Regions from separate parts of the Shewanella sp. MTB7 genome, predicted to be linked through region 1. Evidence: predicted binding sites of a transcription regulator. Region 1 holds the regulator's gene; each other region holds the start of a gene.
What was found. The regulator MetJ, encoded in region 1, represses methionine synthesis genes. The targets are predictions, from matches to a motif close to TAGACGTCTAGACGTCTA.
Positions count from the first base shown of each region.

Region 2: a site for MetJ is predicted at 2,162-2,179, ahead of metH (methionine synthase). Genes of this name have one in related genera too.
Region 3: a site for MetJ is predicted at 2,668-2,685, ahead of serA (phosphoglycerate dehydrogenase). Genes of this name have one in related genera too.

Region 1 is NZ_CP085636.1:835,390-840,255, forward strand. Features, by position in the region: gene traF (conjugal transfer protein TraF) at 1-662, shown strand, start outside; gene HWQ47_RS03420 (sulfite exporter TauE/SafE family protein) at 865-1,599, opposite strand; gene metJ (met regulon transcriptional regulator MetJ) at 2,247-2,561, opposite strand; gene metB (cystathionine gamma-synthase) at 2,815-3,984, shown strand; gene HWQ47_RS03435 (bifunctional aspartate kinase/homoserine dehydrogenase II) at 4,083-4,866, shown strand, end outside.
Region 2 is NZ_CP085636.1:1,173,279-1,178,144, forward strand. Features, by position in the region: gene metH (methionine synthase) at 1-2,024, opposite strand, end outside; gene HWQ47_RS04775 (histidine phosphatase family protein) at 2,520-3,215, shown strand; cobalamin riboswitch at 3,402-3,610, shown strand; gene HWQ47_RS04780 (hypothetical protein) at 3,644-3,793, shown strand; gene HWQ47_RS04785 (ABC transporter ATP-binding protein) at 3,786-4,622, shown strand; gene HWQ47_RS04790 (FecCD family ABC transporter permease) at 4,612-4,866, shown strand, end outside.
Region 3 is NZ_CP085636.1:5,197,140-5,202,005, reverse strand. Features, by position in the region: gene phnN (ribose 1,5-bisphosphokinase) at 1-137, shown strand, start outside; gene ygfZ (tRNA-modifying protein YgfZ) at 216-1,187, opposite strand; gene serA (phosphoglycerate dehydrogenase) at 1,337-2,566, opposite strand; gene HWQ47_RS22565 (DUF2238 domain-containing protein) at 2,742-3,344, shown strand; gene HWQ47_RS22560 (helix-turn-helix transcriptional regulator) at 3,656-4,321, shown strand.

The sequences.
Region 1 (4,866 bases):
AGATCTCAGACCTTGACTCTCAAGGTGCTGTAGTCGCTGGTGCTGTTTCTGATTTTGGTGTGGCAATAAGCTTCCCCTTATCTATCGTTAATATGCCCATTTCGGTTGGGGTTTCGCCCAAGTTTCAACGTATAGATACTTATAACTATGTGGTGAGTGCGAATAACTTCGACTCCAGTGATTTTAACGATGCTAAATACCGTAATGATGAGACGACATTCAATTTGGATATCGGTGTGGCCATGGAGCCTGTAGAGGGACTTATTGTTGGATTTTCGGGTCGTAATTTAATCAGTAAAGATGTGGAAACCGTTGAAGCACAAGGTCGCAAGTTTACCTACCAGGTTGAACCTTTGTTTACCGCCGGTGTTGCCTATGATTGGGGGAGTCTTACATTGACGACGGATATTGACCTTAACGCTCATGAACGTTTCGATGATATAGAAGGTACTCAGTACTGGCGCTTAGGGGGAGAAGTGAGAGCTACACAGTGGCTGGCGCTACGTCTAGGTTATCGACATGACATGAAGGATAATACGTCGAATATCTACTCCTTAGGTACTGGATTCGCTTTTGGTCAGGCTTTTTATCTGGATGTAACCGGCATGGTCGGCAGTGACGATGCCATAGGTGGTGTGCTACAAACTTCATATCATTTTTAATGACGTTTCGAGGGCGTTCGCGGGCTAACTTAGAGAACGTTTTGCTACGAGAGTGGGAACGAGTACCCTTCGAGTGCGCCAACAAGTTGGCTACGAGGACAAGCAATACGTTGTAGGTTTGTGGCAATTCTCTTTCTCGAAGTATCGCAGATGCGCACTCACAGTGACGAAGTCACGTTCTCGGAGCGAAGCGATCTCGATTTTACAATTCCATTAACGATTTAACCGTCAATACTAATGCATTGATTGAGCATAAGATCAGTGTCATGCTTCTGGTTTTACTCTTATCAACTCTTCCCACTAACCTGCCAGCGACCAAATATCCTAGCACCACTGATGGAAGTAGCATGAGTGAAAGCCAAAGATGCTTAATCTCCAATAATCCTGCGATAGATAAGATGGCTAATGCTATGGCAGAACTAAAGATGAAGAAGGCTGAAAGCGCAGCTCTAAATTGACTCGCATCTTTTCCCGATAACAAAATAGCCAGTGGTGGGCCACCTATGGCTGCAATGTTGCCAAACACACCAGATATCACGCCTGCTGCAAACAAGCTCTTGCGGTTCACCACTAAATTGAATTTAAGTAAACTTAGGATGACCGCTGCCGCCACGATCCCTGCTATGGCTAAGCCGAGAATCGGTTGGGGAGCAAATATTAACAGAGCCGCACCGATAAATCCGCCGGGAATACGACCCAGTAGCGCATACTGTAGGCCATTAAACTCCAGTGCCCCACGTTCTCGATAGAGAGTAAGCAAAGAGATGAAGAAGCCCATAACGATGACGGGGGCCGGAACCAGATCGGGATCAACAAGATAGAGAAGTGGCGAGGCTACCACGGCAAGACCGAAGCCTATCAAGCTCTGAGTGATTGCCCCAAAGAAGATAATAATGGATGCCAGTAGTAAGGTAGTCGGTGCGATTAACTCAAACACATTTCTGTCCATAAATAGTATACCCAAGTGAGCTGGATATATACGGCAATTAAAGAACAATAAAAACAAACAGGGATCGCATCGCATCGCGATCTCTATATCAGTTCCATTAATTATTTGACCTTTCAGCGGGAGTTCAAGGTGCTGCAGGCAAGACTGGAACTTGACGCTAATAGTTATTCTCGGCTCTGGCATCCTCGGTAACTGCTCCTGCGTTACTCTACCTCCTGAATCCATTCAGTCGTGCTTCGCCCTACCTTCTGCATCTGACCTCCAAGGATGGAGGAAATGTCTTATTTTGTATGGAACAAAATAGACCATGCAGTCGTATATCTAAATCACTTAACACAGCATGGAGTACTTTGAAGCCCGCACTACGTGAGCTTTTCAAGCATTCCACTTCTGTGTTGTATTGATTTAAAAGGGAATAACCATTTCTTTATCAATACGCCTTGAATTGAAAAGCTTGAAAGGCTCTGAATTGATCAAATATTTAGTAGAACTGATATTCTTGACTGGAGTAGAGTACTTTCTATATCTAAGTCTCTTGGAACCGCAAGATTCAGTGGTCATTGAATGCGCTTAGAATGGAATTCGCGCAAAGCCACTGAAACGAGCTTTCTTAGAGCGTTAGGGTATTAATAAGGTTACTCGACGTCTTCCCACTCAATGCCCATCTCATCCATCAAGCGTTTTACTTCTACAGGAATGCTGTCAGGTTTATCTTTCGAAAGATCTTCATCATTTGGCAGTGGCTGGCCAGTATAGGCATGCAAAAATGCTTCACAAAGCAGTTCACTGTTGGTGGCGTGACGTAGGTTATTGACCTGACGGCGTGTACGCTCGTCAGTCAGTACCTTAAGCACTTTTAAGGGAATAGAAACAGTAATTTTCTTTACCTGTTCATTCTTCTTGCCGTGTTCAGCATAGGGGCTGATGTAATCGCCATTCCACTCAGTCATTGACTCACCTGTAAATTCAAAATTCGGGGCAGATTTTAACCCTTTAATTTGTACAGTCAAATTATTGCCTCTTATTTCGATTAAATGCAAATAGATTTCCATATGTTCGGACGTCTAAACGTCTAATCGGTTGACGAGGAAGTAACTCTTAGGTACATTTAGACGTCTAGACATCTCATTTTTCTAAATGATATAAAGTATGATGTCAGTAATAGGTATGATGTTTAGTAGTAGTTAGTATTAGGAGCTGTAGATGACCGAACGTAAGTTAGCCACGATTGCCGTGCGTCAGGGGATTGAATCCGATACCCAACATGGTGCCGTAGTACCGCCGATCTATCTTTCCACTAATTATTCCTTCGATGGACACAAGAATCCAAGAGATTTTGATTACAGCCGTTCGGGTAATCCAACGCGCTCTATTCTCGGAGATGCCATTGCAGCGCTTGAAAAAGGAGCCACAGGCGTGGTGACATGTACGGGAATGGCTGCAATAACCTTGGTCACGAGTTTGTTAGGTCCTGATGACCTATTACTGGTTCCCCACGATTGTTATGGTGGCAGTTATCGTCTATTCACCAACTTGGCCAAAAAGGGTCAGTTTAAGTTGATGGTGGTTGATCAAACAGATAGCCAAGCCTTAAGTGAGGCGATAGCGCTTAAACCTAAGATGGTTTGGCTTGAGACTCCATCTAATCCACTGCTAAGGGTTGTCGATATTGAAGCTATTTCAGCTGCAAGCCATGATGTTGATGCGATCGTGGTCGTCGACAACACTTTCTTGTCACCTATTTTGCAGCAGCCACTTTTATTAGGGGCTGATATCGTCATGCATTCGACGACTAAGTACATCAATGGACACAGTGATGTTGTTGGCGGTGCCGTGGTTGCGAAAGATCCTGAATTGGGTGAGTTACTGCATTGGTGGTCAAACACCTTAGGGCTGACTGGATCTGCATTTGATAGTTATCTAGCACTGCGTGGCCTTCGAACTCTACCTATTCGCATCAGAGAGCATCAAGCCAACGCTCAGCGAGTATTAGAGGTACTCACTAACAGCAACGCCGTAGACAAGGTTTACTACCCTGGGCTTAACGATCACCCCGGACATGACATCGCCGCTAAGCAGCAAAAAGGCTTCGGTGCCATGCTCAGTTTCGAGCTAAAAGGTGGTGAAGCTGAATTAGTCGCCTTTCTAGCGCAACTTTCTGTGTTTTCTATCGCAGAAAGTTTAGGTGGGGTAGAGAGTTTAGTCGCCGTTCCTGCGACAATGACCCACAGAGCGATGGAACCAGCGGCGCGAGCCGAAGCAGGGATTAAAGAGACCCTCATTCGCCTTTCTGTTGGTATTGAAGATGCTGATGATTTAGTGGCCGACATTAAAGCGGGACTCGCTGCAGCATCTGCAGTCAGCGGTTTATAAGAGTTAAAAATGACGCGTGGTCATTTAGTCGTAGATAGTTAAGTTGGACTCACTGCTTTATCTGCAGTCAGCTGTTAATTGGTTTATAGGAGTTAGAGATGGCGCGTGGTCATTTACATAAATTTGGTGGTTCTAGTCTAGCGGATGCAGATTGTTATCGCCGTGTGGCTCATATCCTTCTCACTCATGGCAATAGCGACGATCTTGTCGTTGTCTCCGCCGCAGGTAAGAGCACCAATTTTCTTTATAAGTTGCTAGCGTTAAAAGATTCGTCTCAACTGTGGCAAGAAGAATTACAGGTACTGATTAGTTTTCAGCAGAATTTGATTGAACAATTGCTATCAAATGAGCAAGCGAGAAGCTTGCGTGAGCGCTTATCTATAGATAAGTATCAATTGATCAGTTTGTTTTCTCTTGATGAACTTAATGAATATAAGCGCAGCGAAGTCGTGAGCTTTGGTGAACGCTGGTCAGCTCGTTTACTGGCTGCTCTTTTGAGGGAGTCTGGCGTGGCGGCAAGCGATGTCGATGCCAGAAGCCTACTGATTGCCGATGAGGGAGCCATTCCTCAAATCAGGCTTGATGAGTCACGTGTTCGCGTGCAGAAGCGTGTTGAAGGTAGTCCTAACGAACGTTTGATTATTACCGGTTTTATCTGTGCGAACAGCCAAGGCGAAACTTTACTGCTTGGGCGTAATGGCTCTGACTACAGCGCCACGCTAATTGCCAGCCTTGCTGATATTGGTCGTGTGACAATTTGGACTGATGTTGAGGGGGTATTTAATGCTGACCCTAACAAAATCAACGATGCAAAGTTACTCAAGAGTCTCTCTTTAGATGAAGCTAACCGCCTCGCTCATTTAGGCTCACCTGTACTGCATA
Region 2 (4,866 bases), 340 kb from region 1:
TCTAAATCTTCTTTTTTCACTGTTTGACTGCCGTCACCGCGAAACTTCTCTGCGACCTCTAATAGCAGTTCTGTGTTATTCGTTGGCTCACCGTTTTTATCAACAGCGGTACAGGGCAAGTTCTGCACTATGGCTTCGACTCGCTCCTTTAACTCAGGGTCGATATCATCATAAATCGCCAGCTGTCCGGCGTTGACGATACCCATGTCCATGCCCGCTTGAATCGCGTGGTAGAGGAACACGGCGTGGATCGCTTCTCGTACTGGGTTGTTACCACGGAACGAGAACGACACATTCGATACGCCGCCGGAGATCATGGCGTGGGGCAGGGTGCGTTTAATCTCGGCAGTCGCTTCGATAAAGTCGACGGCGTAGTTGTCGTGCTCTTCGATACCGGTGGCGATGGCAAAAATATTGGGATCGAAAATAATGTCTTCTGGCGGGAAGCCCACTTTGTCGACCAACACGCGATAAGCGCGGGTACAAATTTCAATTTTACGTGCTTTAGTGTCGGCTTGGCCTTGCTCATCGAACGCCATGATAATCGCCGCAGCGCCATAGCGTTTAACGAGTTTGGCTTGCTGGATAAACTTCTCTTCGCCCTCTTTAAGGGAGATGGAGTTAACGATACCTTTGCCTTGAATACACTTAAGTCCCGCTTCGATCACTTCCCATTTCGAGGAGTCGATCATAATCGGTACCCGGGAGATATCAGGCTCTGATGCGATAAGGTTGAGGAATTTATGCATCATCTCTGCGCCATCGAGCATGCCTTCATCCATGTTGATGTCGATGACTTGGGCACCACTCTCAACTTGCTCACGGGCGACACTCAGTGCTTCTTCATAGGCGCCGGTTTTGATTAGCCTAAGGAACTTTGCTGAGCCGGTGACGTTGGTGCGTTCACCCACGTTTAAAAATAGCGAATTCTTATCTATGGTAAGCGGCTCAAGACCTGACAAGCGACAAGCCACCGGAATATCGGGTAGCACACGGGCTTGGTGCTGGATCACGGCTTTGCGGATAGCGCGGATATGCGCTGGCGTGGTACCACAACAGCCACCGATAATATTGAGGAAGCCTTCCTGAGCCCACTCACCAATAATATCGGCCATCTGCTTCGGTGTTTCATCATAGCCACCAAACTCGTTTGGCAGTCCCGCATTGGGATGGGCAGAGACAAAACATTCAGAAATTTTCGACAGCTCTTCGATATATGGGCGAAGTTCTTTTGGACCCAGAGCACAGTTAAGACCGATAGACAGGGGTTTAACGTGGCGCAGCGAGTTGTAAAACGCTTCGGTGGTTTGACCGGTCAGGGTGCGACCTGAGGCGTCGGTGATGGTGCCTGAGATCATGATTGGCAAGCGGCCATCAAGTTGCTCATAGACGGTTTCGATAGCAAATAACGCAGCCTTGGCATTCAAGGTATCGAAGATGGTTTCCACCATGAGAAGATCGGCGCCGCCTTCGATAAGGGCATTAATCGACTCGATATAGGCTTCGACCAGTTCATCGAAGCTAACGTTACGGTAACCTGGGTCATTAACATCTGGGCTGATTGAACAAGTACGGTTGGTCGGGCCGAGTACACCAGCGACATAACAAACTCGGCCAGTTTCAGCTTCGACTTCATCACAGGCAGTGCGTGCTAAACGTGCGCCTTCGAAGTTTATTTCGGCCGACAAGGCTTGCATGTCGTAATCGGCCATGGCGATACGCGTGGCGTTGAAGGTGTTGGTCTCGATAATATCGGCACCAGCAAGCAGGTAGTCTTTATGAATGCGTTTGATGGCGTCAGGCTGTGTGAGCACTAATAGGTCGTTGTTACCTTTGACATCGCTTGGCCAGTCTTTAAAACGCTCGCCGCGAAAGTCTTCCTCTTCAAACTTACGATCTTGGATCATGGTGCCCATGGCACCGTCAAGAATAAGGATCCCTTCGCTCAGTTGCTTGGTCAGCTGGAGTTCGAGCTGTTGACCTTTTAGGTTAAATGCTTTGCTGTTTAGGATGCCAGTGGTCATAAATTCTACCTGTTTTAACGACTTAATTGCTCAGGCTCAAGCATGTGTCTATTATTATAGTTACGTAGTTTCAACTGTTTATCTGATGATTTTAACTATTTTCATCAACACTTGGTTAAAAAAATATTTTGGATGTTTATACGTATAGACGTCCATAGTAAACTAGACGTCCGTGAGTGTCGAGTGCCCTTGTTTATACCTTATAAATAAGCTGAGTTGACCTTAAAGAGTGATATCGTTAAAGGCGATGTGAAGCAAGTACTATGAGTTAGATAAGCGATATTTGATGCGTCACGGTGAATGTCATTGATGACGGTCAGATACTCGCTGGTTAGTGAAAATTGAAGCAATAAGGGGTTAACATGCTAAACAGTGAGACTCAGGATTGGAGCAATGGTAAAACCACAACTTTGTATTTGATGCGTCACGGTGAATGTCATTGATGACGGTCAGATACTCGCTGGTTAGTGAAAATTGAAGCAATAAGGGGTTAACATGATAAACAGTGAGACTCAGGATTGGAGCAATGGTAAAACCACAACTTTGTATTTGATGCGTCACGGTGAATGTGAAGGCGGTCAAATACTGCGAGGTCAAACCGATGTGGCCTTAAGTGACACCGGCAAAGTACAGATGAAGCGTGCTATTGGGCAGCTCAACTCTGACCTCAACTCTGAGCTTAATTCTGATCTTAACTCTGGTCTCGATCTTGAGATCGAGATAGTGTTTGAACAGGTGATCTGTTCACCATTGCGCCGTTGCAGTGAGTTTGCCCTGTCACTTTATCTTGAGAAAGGGATCCCGTTAAAGATGGAGGATGGTCTCAAAGAGATTGATTTTGGCGACTGGGATGGCGAAACCTTAGATAGCTTATATCAAACCAGTGCAGATATGATTGAGATGTATTGGAAGAACCCATGGGCTTTCACTCCACCCAATGGTGAGTCGATGCAAGCATTTGAGGCCAGAGTGAACCAGAGTTGGGATAGTATTTTGAGTCAATATAGTGGCCAAACGCTGTTACTTGTTACCCATGGTGGCGTGATCCGTCATCTGATGTCCAGAGCATTAGGTGTTACTGGCGTTGTGGGATTTTATACTCAGCTTGCACTCGCTTATGCATCGATTGTTAAAATTACTGTTTACACCTCAGCCCAAGGGGAGCATTTCACTAAGCTGCATTGGGACTAGAAATATTTTGTCCTTGGTATTTTTTTAGATAAAAGCTGATAATTCAACTGCTACAGTTTGCCTAGAGTATTAAAAACGGCATAATAGTGCCACTTAGGATCGGTTATTACTCTGCTATCTATATTTGGTCGTACAGAGCAACAGATCCGCAAAGTTAGGTGTTGAGAGCTAGCAAGTGCTGAATAATATAAAGCAGCGTTTTATGGCGAACTCAATCTTAAAAGGGAATTGGGGATCTTTAATGCTAACCATTAAAGGAGAGTAGCCCAAACTGTACCCGCAACTGTGAGTGTTTTAAAGAAGCAGTGAGGACCGAGGTTCTAGGTTCTAAGAGCTAAGTTCTGCGACCTTCTTTAATCATGAGTCAGGATACCTGCCTAATTTTGTCGCTAATGAACTCAAGCGGGTAACTTGAGGAGGCGTTTCAGATGACATTTTTTCACTGTGCGAAAGCTCAGGGTTACCTTATCCCCATTAATGTGAAAGCTTGCGGGATACTTACTGTCTTGATTTTCATGCTGTCCCAAATAAATACTGCCATCGATGTGATCCATGGCGGGACAGAGCAACATGCCTGAATTTCCTCCCTCTAAAACCAAGGTTCTACAGGTTGAAGGCTTAACTTGGCAGGCAGAACAGCGTGAGATTTTATCTGATATCCACTTCTGTTTAACTAAGGGAGAGATGCTAGGTATTATTGGCCCCAATGGCGCTGGGAAGTCTAGCTTGCTGCGTTGTTTGTATCGATACATTAAGCCAAGTTCAGGGTGTATTACTCTGTTTGGTGAAGATATTTCAATTTTGTCGGCTAAGGAGTTTGCTAAGCAAGTTGCCGTGGTGCTGCAAGATACTCCGCACCATTTTGACCTGACCACTGCACAGCTTGTGGCCATTGGGTTAACACCGCACAAGGGACCTTTTGGGGTAACAAGTGCGAGTGACACAGAGATTATCAGTGACGCGTTGGCCAAGGTTGGTTTGAGCCATAAGGCGAAGCAGGCCTATGAGCATCTCTCTGGCGGTGAGAAGCAACGTGCGCTGATCGCCAGAGCTATAGTGCAGCGACCTCAGCTGCTTATTCTTGATGAACCGACTAATCATCTTGATATCCGCTACCAGATCCAGATCTTAGAGTTGCTTCGCAGCCTTAAAATTTCGGTTATCACCTCGATTCATGATCTCAATCTTGCCAGCGCCTTGTGCGATCAACTATTGCTACTGGACAGCGGAAAAGCCATCTCCCATGGCACACCAATTGAGGTATTAACTGAGCAACGAATTGGAGAGGTGTTTGGCGTGTGTTGCAAGATTGAGTCGCACCCTCAACATGGGAACCCACAGATCAGTTATTTCTATGGCTATAACAGTGGCGTTGATAAACAAGCAGAGCATGATAATGAACATTAAGCCTAATGTAAGTCATGCTTGGGTGATTAGTTCTCTGCTTGTGCTCAGTGTTATCTCTTTGATATCTGCCGCCAGCTTTGGTGCCGCTAGTTTGTCATTTTCCGATGTGGTGGATGTGTTACTGCATAGTACATTAGATGTTGGTGAGGTTTCAGCGATTGCCGAGCGGATCATTATCGAACTTAGGTTCCCGAGAGTATTGTTGGCTTTTATTGCTGGAGCGGGTCTGTCTATTGCCGGCAGC
Region 3 (4,866 bases), 2.0 Mb from region 1:
ATACGCAAATCATTGAGCGCTTAGCACGGGCCAAAGCCTATCCTCTTGTACTGCCTAAGCAGGCCGTGGTTATCGATAATAGTGGCAGTATTGAAGCCTCTCTAGAACAGTTCTCAGACTATTTCCGCACTCTGTAACCAGCAGATTAATTCTGAGAAAGAAAGGCGCCCTAGGCTTCTTTCTTTCTCGCAACTCCGCAACTCGTCATTTATAGCTTAAACTAAGGGTTGCTCTTCAAGTGAGTAGGGCAGTGGTTGAATCGTCAGACTTGAGTTTTCATCACCTGCTACTCTGAGCACGGCTGAGTTTTCGGTGTCATTTGGCAGTACGGCGGTGAATAACACCTGATTGTCAGATTGAATCAGCTCGATAATTGCCCCCACTTTCTTAAAGTCATCTTCAATGGCCAGCTCTAAGCGACTCTCTAAGGTGAGTGGTTGTGAGCTGGTACCAGATAGAATGTAGAGGGCACGCTTATTACCGCCACGGTATTTCATGCGTGCGATGGTCTCTTGACCCATGTAGCAGCCTTTTTTGAAGCTGATGCCGTCAATGGCTTGAACGTTACACATCTGAGGCACAAATTGACCTTGATGTGAGGCGCCAATATTTGGCAGGCCAGCTTGGATCTCCTGAGCCTGCCAAACGCTTTGATCTTGAATTGGCTGATTAATTGAGTTTATTAGTACTTCTGCGGCAGTTTTTTCTATTACGATGATAAAGCGCTTTCCATCTTTAAGCAGTACGCCGCTAGGAATCTTGGTGAGCGCTTGGCTGATTTCGCCGAAGTAGTTGTTAATCCACTCCTGTGCCTGTTCGCCCGCAACACCTAAGATAGTCCAGTTGGCAGTCACATCGGCAAGATCGGCCTTACTGAACACGGCATACTTAGCCAACTGAGGCAGATCTGCTGCTAGGGTGTCTAATGGCATCATCATGAATAATGCATCTCCAACAGCAAAGGTTCTGAAGCAAGCTAACATTTTACCTTTAGGATCGCAGTGTGCTCCCCAACTCCACTGATTACTTTCTAGCGAGCTGACGTCTGTGGTGATTTGGCCGTGAATAAAGCTGCGGCCCTGCTCGCCTGTCACACTCATCAGTCCCATGTGAGACAATCTTGCAAAGATGAGTTGTGCTTGCGGTTCGCTTGAATTCCAACAGGGCTGAGAAACTGACTGGGTCATATCATTATCCAAAAAGGGCGTTAAGTGGTGAAGAGTGTAACGCCAATCGGCGTCTACTTAAATGAAATAACCCGCATAATCGATAAATTATACGGGCTATTATTTAGGAGGATTTGCCACTATCGTCGCATCTCCCTTTTAGTATGGAATTAGTGAAGTAGACGAGTTCGAATAGTGCCTTCGATAGACTTCATCTGTTCGAGTGCTTCTTCAGCTTGATCGGAATCGACTTCCATTACCACGTAGCCAATTTCAGCCGAGGTTTGTAAATATTGAGCAGCAATGTTAATGCCCTTCTCTGCAAACGCTTGGTTAATCTTGATCAACACACCTGGACGGTTGTGGTGAATATGCAGCAAGCGGGACGCATCTTTATGTGGTGCTAGTGAGACTTCTGGGAAGTTCACTGCGGTCACTGTCGAGCCGTTATCTGAATACTTAGCTAACTTACCGGCGACTTCTATACCGATATTTTCTTGGGCTTCTTGAGTACTTCCACCCACATGTGGCGTTAAGATGACATTATCGAGACCACGTAGGGGACTGGTAAACTCATCATCGTTAGACTTAGGTTCGACTGGGAACACATCAATGGCCGCCCCAGCTAACTTTTCAGCTTTAAGGGCCGAGGCTAAGGCGTCGATATCGACAACCGTACCGCGAGAGGCGTTAATTAAGATGCCACCTTTTTTCATATAAGCCAGTTCTGTTGCGCCGATCATATTCTTGGTCTGCGGGTTTTCTGGTACATGTAAGCTCACCACATCGGCAAGAGACATTAGCTCTTGCATCGAATGAATTTGCTGGGCATTCCCCAGTGATAACTTATCTTCGATATCGAAGAAAATCACTCGCATGCCTAGTGTTTCAGCCAAAATACCCAGTTGGGTACCAATATGACCATAGCCGATAACACCGAGCGTTTTACCGCGGGCTTCGAAACTACCACTTGCACTCTTGAGCCATCCGCCACGATGAGCCATGGCATTTCGCTGAGGTATACCGCGGAATAACATGATGATCTCACCGAGTACCAGTTCAGCCACACTGCGTGTGTTGGAGAATGGGGCATTAAATACAGGTATACCAAGTTTCTCAGCCGCCTTAAGAGCGACCTGATTCGTGCCGATACAGAAGCAACCAATCCCGACCAGTTTTTCTGCCTGGCTTAATACCGCTTCAGTTAACTGAGTGCGTGATCTCAGTCCAACAAAGTGAGCATCTTTTATCGATTCAATTAACTCGTCTTCCCCAAGAGATGCCTTGTGGTATTCAATATTGCAGTAACCAGCACGCTTGAATACATCTACTGCAGATTGGTGGACGCCTTCCAAAAGCAGGATCTTGATCTTATCCTTGTCCAGCGAATGTTTCGTCATGATTTAGGTAGCCTCTTCAATTATTGGTATTATGTTGTTTTAGGTTATTTTTATATACAGTCTATTACTCTAGAGTAAATTAGCACTTTTTTTGTTCAGAGTGGAGGGCTAGATGGCTAAAGTTATTATTCTGATCACAAAACAATAGAGATTATACATTTATGAGGTTCTTATTTTGAATAAACAGCATATTTGGTTGGCTATATTCTTCTCCGTCCTGATTTGGTCCGCTATTGATCCTAAAGATCAATTCACTTGGTTTTTGGAAGTTGCTCCGGTGTTAATTGCATTACCTTTGTTGGCTTTGACTCGAAAAAGGTTTCCATTAACGCCCCTGCTCTATGTTTTGATACTGATCCATTGCGTCATTTTGATGGTGGGCGGGCACTATACCTATGCCGAAGTGCCTCTGTTTGATTGGTTGGCAGACGTTTCGGGTAGTGACAGGAATAATTACGACAAGCTAGGTCACTTTGCCCAAGGCTTTATTCCTGCGCTTATCGCTAGGGAGGTTTTTATTCGTAATGAAGTACTGAAATCGGGCTCTTGGTGCAACTTTATCTGTGTCTGTTTTGCCCTCGCACTGTCGGCATTTTATGAACTAATTGAGTGGTGGGTTGCGCTACTAACCGGTGAAGATGCGGAAGCTTTCTTAGGTACTCAGGGCTATATCTGGGATACACAGTCCGATATGGGGATGGCTTTGTTTGGGGCTATCTTGGGACTGCTGTTTTTGGTGACAACCCATGATAAACAGCTGTCACAGCTGAAGGGATAAAACTATTATCTTTAGGTTTGCCTCTTAGTCTGAGGTAAATCTCACTGCTAAGAATCTGATTTTTTTAAAGTTTGATTCTTATCAAAAAAGGTCATCGGATGGTGAGTTTGGCTAATAAGTATTCCGTAATCATTTGATAATCGTTTGATGATTTTTCACTATGAGGGGAAACTAATGCTATTCAAACCAATGAAAACGAGACAGAATGGTTACATGTGTTGGCTTTATGTTTGAAAGATCAATAGAGCCTAATTGTTCATATTGGCCAAATTGTTTACATTAGTTAAGAAATTTTTCAGGGAGAAGAATGGATGGGTAAAGTTGATGAGCTGGTTTTTATCCATCAGGTATCAACGCCATGTAATTTGGCTATTTTAGCTGAGTCTATCGGATTGAAGACTCGGGTGATTAAACAGGTTTACGAACTTGATCCCGCAAGTGTTCGTAACAGCTTCTACCTTATTGCTCAAGAAGGCGCAGCGCTAGACAATAGAGGGATCCCCTTACTCGCTATTCGCCTTGTTCCCCATGTTCCAGTTGCTCTGTATCAGGTCAATAGAAATACGTTAGATCCCTCATCTGCTCTCTTGTTGGGGATCCGTGGCTTGCTCTATTCAGATCAGCGTATGGATCTTATGTTGACGGGATTAAGAAAGATGGTTGCGGATGAGCTTTGGTATGATCGCACCTTGATCAGTAAAATGTTTCGCAAGTTGGTCGAACGGTTAGAAACCAGTGATGAGTATTCTCAAAATGCGGAAGATATATTACAAATATTGACCAAACGCGAACGTACTATTATTCGGCTGGTATCCAGCGGCGCTCGAAACCGGGAGATCGCCGATGATTTATGCATCAGCGAACATACCGTAAAGGCCCATATCTCCTCTATTTTCAGAAAGACTCACTCCCGTAATCGGGTAGAGTTACTCCGGTGGGCGCAAAACTATGCTGAACACTTGGCCCTCAGTTCTTGAGCTAAGTTTTAATAAAATCAACCTCAGATCGGTTTAACGTATCACTGAAATTACGTTAAATTCAGCCGTTGTGATTAAGTTGTGGCTCATGCCCTTTGAGTTGATAAGTCACTGACCCTCCTTCTTGCATTAAGCATACCTAACTCTCACAAAGCTATCGTATTTTCGTGTCAGCTTACGAAGCTTTACAACAATGTTTTTATAATCCGTGAGTTATGAAGTGCATTGCTACTTGTTGAATCAATAAGCTCTAAATTTGTTAGCTTGCTTTTCAGAGTAAAAAGTAACTGCATAGTGGTTCCTATTGAGGAATGAAAACAGCACCATATCCTTAATATTACAAAACACATTCACTAAGTTGTCCATTCCAGTTTAATATTTAAACGTTTAAACAAAATCCCTGAAAGCTTAATTTGTGTGACAGGTGTCAAGTTAATGAGTATTTCTAATTTTTTTGCAGCAGATAGTTATATCCGCTCTCTTATTTACTTTTCCATATTGAAATAAACAACTTTCAACTATTCGGTTGTATAAAATAATTACTT